3 regions of the Serratia proteamaculans genome follow, and region 1 is predicted to be linked to each of the others. Evidence: predicted binding sites of a transcription regulator. Region 1 holds the regulator's gene; each other region holds the start of a gene.

What was found. Region 1 encodes PurR, which represses purine synthesis genes. Its sites were predicted from a motif close to CANGCAAACGTTTGCNTG; they were not measured.
Region 2: QOT07_RS08940 (amino acid aminotransferase) is a predicted target of PurR. The motif match lies at 1,132-1,149, and genes of this name have one in related genera.
Region 3: tusA (sulfurtransferase TusA) is a predicted target of PurR. The motif match lies at 689-706, and genes of this name have one in related genera.

Annotation. Positions count from the first base shown of each region.
Region 1 covers NZ_OX461105.1:2,377,369-2,379,641, forward strand. The annotation lists gene punR (DNA-binding transcriptional activator PunR) at 59-1,003, shown strand; gene purR (HTH-type transcriptional repressor PurR) at 1,000-2,025, opposite strand.
Region 2 covers NZ_OX461105.1:1,909,708-1,911,980, forward strand. The annotation lists gene QOT07_RS08940 (amino acid aminotransferase) at 1-1,066, opposite strand, end outside; gene ompC (porin OmpC) at 1,311-2,273, opposite strand, start outside.
Region 3 covers NZ_OX461105.1:204,206-206,478, forward strand. The annotation lists gene QOT07_RS00915 (7-cyano-7-deazaguanine/7-aminomethyl-7-deazaguanine transporter) at 1-517, opposite strand, end outside; gene tusA (sulfurtransferase TusA) at 794-1,039, shown strand; gene QOT07_RS00925 (zinc/cadmium/mercury/lead-transporting ATPase) at 1,105-2,273, opposite strand, start outside.

The sequences.
Region 1 (2,273 bases):
TCTGCTTGTGAAACGGTAATATTTGCGAGGTGCTGTTAAAAAAATTGAAGGCAAGGTTATGTGGTCTGAATATTCACTCGATGTAGTAGACGCGGTCGCCCGCACCGGCAGCTTCAGCGCAGCGGCGCAGGAATTGCACCGTGTACCCTCGGCGATAAGTTATACCGTGCGACAACTGGAGCAATGGCTGGCGGTACCGCTGTTTGAGCGCCGTCATCGCGACGTGGAGCTGACCCCGGCCGGCGTGTTGTTTGTTCAGGATGCGCGCATTGTCATCAAAAAAATGCTCGACACCCGTCGACAGTGTCAGCAGGTGGCTAACGGCTGGCGTGGCCAGTTGAAAATTGCCGTGGACATCATTGTTAAACCTCAGCGCTGTCGCCAACTGGTGCTGGATTTTTACCGCCATTTCCCCGACGTTGAACTGATGGTGCAACCGGAGGTGTTTAACGGTGTGTGGGATGCGCTGGTGGATGGGCGTGCCGATATGGCGATTGGGGCGACGCGGGCAGTGCCGGTCGGCGGCGGGTATGCTTTTCGCGATATGGGGGATATGCGCTGGTTGTGCGTGGTCAGCCCGCAGCATCCGCTGGCGGCGCTGGAAGGGCTGCTGAACGACGATCAGCTTCGGCCTTTCCCATCGCTGTGTCTGGAAGATACCTCACGCAACCTGCCCAAACGAGTCACCTGGACGCTGGACAACCAACGGCGGTTGGTGGCGCCGGACTGGGCCTCGGCGTTGGATTGCCTGTGTGCAGGCCTGTGCGTCGGCATGATGCCTGCGCATCAGGCATTGCCGTTGGTGCAGCGCGGGGAACTGGTGGCGTTGCAGTTGCAACAGCCGTTTCCGGCCAGCCCTTGTTGCCTGACCTGGCAGCAGAATACGCCATCACCGGCGATGGCCTGGCTGTTGGACTACCTGGGGGACAGTGAAACCTTGAATCAGGAATGGTTAAGCGAAGTGACGCCGGAAACCGCAGAGGCTTCCGGCGCTAACGACTAGCGGCGGTAATCGATGAAAGGGCCGTCAGCGACCGAGCGGCGCTCAACCAGCTTGGGATGCACTTCAATCACCTGCGACTCTTCGCGCTTGCTGATGATACGGTCCAGCAACATGGTGAATGCCATCTCACCCAAACGCTCTTTCGGTTGATGAATGGTGGTCAGCGCCGGGGTGAAATAGCGGGCGTTACGTACGTTATCGTAGCCAATCACCGAGATGTCCTGCGGTACGCGCAGCCCAAGTTCATCGGCGGCGCAGATCGCACCCATCGCCATGATATCGCCACCGCAGAATACCGCGGTCGGGCGATGCTTCTGCGACAATATCTGGTGCATGGCCTTGTAGCCGGATTCTGGCTCAAAGTCACCCTGGACAATCCATTCGTCGCGAACTTCGATATTGGCTTCTTCCATGGCCTTTAAAAAGCCCTGATGGCGGCCGCCACCGGTATTACGCGCCAACTGACCCGGAATGGCGCCGATATCACGGTGGCCGCGCTCGATCAGATAACGCCCGGCCAAATAGCCACCTTCGAAGGCATTATCGATAATGGTATCGGTAAAATCACCGCGCGCGGTACCCCAGTCCATCACCATCATTGGGATGTTGCGATAGTCTTCCAGCATGCCGAGCAATTGGTCCGGGTATTCCGAACACATGACCAGCAGACCATCGACGCGTTTTTGTGCCAACATCGCCAGATAGGCACGCTGTTTGTCCAGATTGTTGTGCGAGTTACACAGGATCAGCGTATAGCCTTTGCTGTAGCAACTGTTTTCCACCGCCTCGATCACTTCGGCAAAGTAGGGGGCTTCGCTGGAGGTCGCCAGCAAACCAATCGATTTGGTGTGATTGACCTTCAGGCTACGCGCCACGGCGCTGGGTGAATAGTGCAGCTCTTTAATCGCGGCAGCCACGGCCGTTTTTGTCTCTTCGGCGACGAAACGAGTCTTATTGATGACGTGCGAAACGGTGGTGGTGGAAACGCCAGCGCGTTTGGCCACATCTTTAATCGTTGCCATGTAAAGAATGACTCCTGAACTCACATGTTGCAGCATGTAAGTGTGATGTTAATCGTTTGCCTGCGTAGATCCTTCTCCAAAGAAGCGAAAACTGAGTTTTTAGTGTGTTGAAGTCGTCAGCGCTTGGTCAGGAGGGGCATTTTGCCGGTACACAGTTGTGAACTGCGAATTTTGTCCCATATTGAACAAAAGGGGAAGAGGTAATCGATATAATAAACCGGGAAATGATAACAAGATTTTATTGGCTA
Region 2 (2,273 bases), 470 kb from region 1:
CTTTGGTCAGCCCGCTGAACGAGAACATGCCGTTCTGATTGATGATAAAGCTGAAGTCCTGCTCAGCACCTTTCTCCTGCAGGGTATTCACGAACAGCTGACGCATGCGGTGAATGCGTTGACGCATGTCGGTCAGTTCCTGCTCCCACAGCGCACGTAGTGCGTCGTCACCCAGGATGGTCGCTACAACGGCAGCGCCGTGTGACGGTGGGTTGGAGTAGTTGGCGCGAATGGCGGCTTTAACCTGGCTGAAGGCGCGATCGGCGGTCTCTGCATCCGCGGCAACCACAGTACAGGCACCTACACGTTCGTTGTATAGACCGAAGTTCTTCGAGTAAGAGCTGGCAACGATCAGTTCCTGGTGTTTGGCGGCAAAAATACGCAGGCCCTGAGCATCTTCTTCCAGTCCTTTCGCGAAACCCTGGTAAGCAAAGTCAAACAGCGGCAACCAGCCGTTAGCCACAGACAGCTCGGCCAACTGGGCCCATTGCTCCGCCGTTGGGTCAATACCGGTTGGGTTATGGCAGCAGCCGTGGAACAGTACCACATCGCCTGCCTGAGCCTGTTTCAGGCTGTTCAGCAGGCCATCGAAGTCCAGCGCATGATTGGCCGCGTCGTAGTAGTCATATTCCAGCACTTCCAGACCGACAGCCCCGAACACGTTGTTGTGGTTCGGCCAGCTTGGGTTGCTGATCCAGATGCGTTTTGCGCTGGTCTGGTTGGCGATGAAGTCAGCTGCTACACGCAGAGCGCCGGTGCCACCAGGAGTTTGTGCGGTGCGCGCACGCTTGTCGGCGATGATTGGGCTTTGTTTGCCGAACAGCAACTCTTGCGTGCAGTTGGCGAACGCCGGGATGCCTTCAATGCCGAGATAGTTTTTGGTGGTTTCATTTTCCAGCAGATACTGCTCAGCTTTTTTAACGCTGGTCAGCACCGGAGTCTTACCGGTTTCATCTTTATAAACCCCAATCCCCAGGTTGATTTTGTTAGGGCGGGCGTCAGCGCGGAAAATGTCGGTCAGACCCAGGATCGGATCGGCAGGTGCAGCAGTGATTTTTTCAAACATGTCAGGTGCTTCCATGGCTCGGAGTTAAGCAGACAGAAGCATCAGGGTAGCGCCAGTTATGCCCTTTGCCAACCGTTTGCGAGAAAAACACCTCGATCTTGTGAAGGACGCATATTCAGCATAAAAAATGAGGGAGAAGGGGGGATTGGCAGGATAAAAATTCAGGAGAATGCAAAAACAAAAACAGGGCCGAAGCCCTGTTTTTTAACTTGTCCGACGGTGAACCGTCGTTAAGTGTGACAACTTAGAACTGGTAAACCAGGCCTACACCAACGATGTCGTCGGTAGCAGTGCCAGTGGCTTTAGTGAATTCGTTGTCGTCCAGCAGGTTGATTTTGTAATCAACATAGGTAGACATGTTTTTGTTGAAGTAGTAAGTGGTACCAACAGAAACATATTTAACCAGATCCTGGTCAGAACCGGCGCCCGGGACGTTCAGGTTCTTGCCTTTAGACTGCAGGTAAGATACTTCTGGACGCAGGCCGAAGTCGAACTGGTACTGTGCAGTCACTTCGAAGTTCTGAGTTTTGCTGGCGAAACCGCCGCAATCGGTAGACGCATTACAGGTTGAGCTGAAGTTGCCGCCGCCGTATGGGGTCATGTTGCGGGTTTCTGAGTACATGGTAGCCAGGTAAACGTTGTTCGCGTCGTATTTAGCACCTACAGTCCATGCATCAGCCTTGTCACCACGTTCGTTAGAACGCAGTTTCTGATCGTCGGTACGGTTGGAAGAAGCATATGCAGCACCTACGCTGATACCTTCGCCGATGTCATAAGTTGAAGACAGGCCCCAACCGTCGCCGTTTTGTTTCTTAACGTCACGGCCGTCGTTCTGGTTTTTGCCCTGGTACTGAACGGCGAAGTTCAGACCGTCAACCAGACCGAAGAAGTTGTTGTTACGGTAAGTAGCAACGCCGTTGGTACGGCCAGTCATGAAGTTGTCAGTAACAGTGTAAGTATCGCCACCGAACTCTGGCAGCATATCTGTCCAGCCTTCCACGTCGTACAGTACGCCGTAGTTACGGCCGTAGTCGAATGAACCGTAGTCAGCGAATTTCAGACCTGCGAAGCCCAGACGAGTCTTGGTGCCTTCGGTGCCTTGAGATTCAGCGTGGTTAGCCTGAACGTTGTATTCCCACTGGCCGTAACCGGTCAGTTGGTCAGTAATCTGGGTTTCACCTTTGAAGCCGAAACGAACATAGGTCTG
Region 3 (2,273 bases), 2.2 Mb from region 1:
TGGCCATAAAGGCGTCGCTGCTCTTGTAGAACGCAATAAAGAAGAACGACAGAGTATCGCTGATATTGCCGAGGAACATGGCGGCGGCAGGGGCAACCCACCAGGCACTGCGCTGACGCAGGCGATTGAAAACGTGAACGTCGAGGATCTGGCCGAGTACATAAGCCATAAAGCTGGCGACGGCGATACGCGCCACAAACAGATTAAAGCTACCCAGTGCGGCAAAGCCCTGCCATTCGCCCTGATAGGTCACGGTGGAAATCACGTACGAGATAAACAACGCCGGTACCATCACCGAAAGAATGATGCGTCGTGCCAGCGGGGCACCGAAAATTCGCACCGTCAGATCGGTAGCCAGAAAGATAAACGGGAAGGTAAATGCACCCCAGGTGGTATGAAAGCCGAAAATGGACATCGGCAACTGCACCAGGTAGTTACTGGAGGTAATGATGACAATATGGAACAGCGATAGCCAGACTAACGCGGTAAGGCGCTGCCGAGCAGTAAACGAATACATGTTGTAGCCTTTTTAATAGTGGGGTGAGGGAACCCAAATTGATACCCGTCGTCTTTCAAGCTGGTCGCCTAGCTGCAACTTGAAAGCCATAGGGTATCGTTATCAAAGCAGCGAAATAAGCTGCGCGGCCGCATGATACGCGTTTGCGCAACCAATGCAATGGTTAAATTTAACGCAAACGTTAACGCATCTTGCGCAGAAAAACTACCGGCGTAAACTAGGCGCTGATGAGATGCGGCGAGCGTTCGCCGATCGCTTTTGACCGAGAAAAATTGCATGACTGACTTATTTGCCCAGGCCGACCAGACGCTTGATGCGCTGGGGCTGCGCTGTCCGGAACCGGTAATGATGGTGCGTAAAACCGTACGCCATATGGATGACGGTGAAACGCTGCTGATTATTGCTGATGATCCGGCCACCACCCGCGATATTCCGGGGTTCTGCCGCTTTATGGAACACACGCTGGTGGCGCAGGAAACCGACGCCGCGCCTTACCGCTACCTGTTACGTAAGGGCGTCTAAGTACCGTAGCCATATTATGACACCCCAGGGGCAAGATATTCGCTGCCCCTGGGGTGTGTTATGACTTAGTCGCGCTTCTTCAGCAGTCGCAGGGCGTTGGCGGTGACCAGCGCGGTGGCGCCAGAGTCCGCCAGCACCGCCAGCCACAGCCCGGTCAGGCCCAGCAGGGTGGTGATCAGGAATACCCCTTTCAGCCCTAGCGCAATGGTGATGTTCTGCCGAATATTGGCGTGTGTTGCGCGTGAGATACGGATCATTTCCGCCACGCCCACCAGCCGGTTATGGGTCAGCGCCGCGTCGGCGGTTTCCAGCGCCACGTCGGTACCGCTGCCCATCGCGATGCCGATACTGGAGGCTTTCATCGCCGGTGCATCATTGATGCCGTCGCCGATCATCGCCGTTGGCCGCAGTTCGCTCAGTTCAGTCACCGCCTTCACTTTATCTTCCGGCAGCAGCCCGGCCCGGTAATCCAGCCCCAACTCAGTGGCAATCGCCGCCGCCGCACGCGGGTTGTCACCGGTTAACATCACCCCGTTGATCCCCAGCGCTTTCAGTTCGGCAATCGCCTGTTTGGCATCGCTACGCAGTGTGTCACGCAGTGCCAGCAGGCCAATCGGAATACCGTCTTCCAGTACCACCACCGCCGTTTTACCGGCATTTTCCAGTCGTTCTACCTGACTGACGTCTTGCGGAGTGAGCAGGCCTGCGGCCAGCTTGGCGGGAGCACTGATCAGCAGGGTTTTACCGTCGATAACACCCTCGACCCCAACGCCTGCCAGTGCGCGACGGCCCTGTGCCAGCGGCAGAGGCACGCCATACTGTTCGGCGCGGTTGATAATCGCTTGCGCCAACGGATGATGGGAACCGGCCTCGACGGCGGCGGCCAGGGTTAGCAATTGCTGTTCGCTGATGCCGTTGAGCGGGAGCACATCGGTCACCGTCGGTTTGCCTTCTGTCAGCGTACCGGTTTTATCGAAGGCGATGGTTTGCACCTGGCCCAGTTGCTCCAGCGCCGCACCGCCTTTAATCAGCGCACCGCGACGGGTGGCGGCTGCCAATCCAGAGGTGATCGCCGCCGGGGTAGAGATCACCAGCGCACAAGGACAGCCGATCAGCAGCAGGGTCAGGCCGCGATAAATCCAGATATCCCAGGGCTGTGCATACAGCAACGGTGGCACCAGGATCACCGCGATGGCCAGCAGCATAATCGCCGGGGTGTAGTAACGGCTGAAAC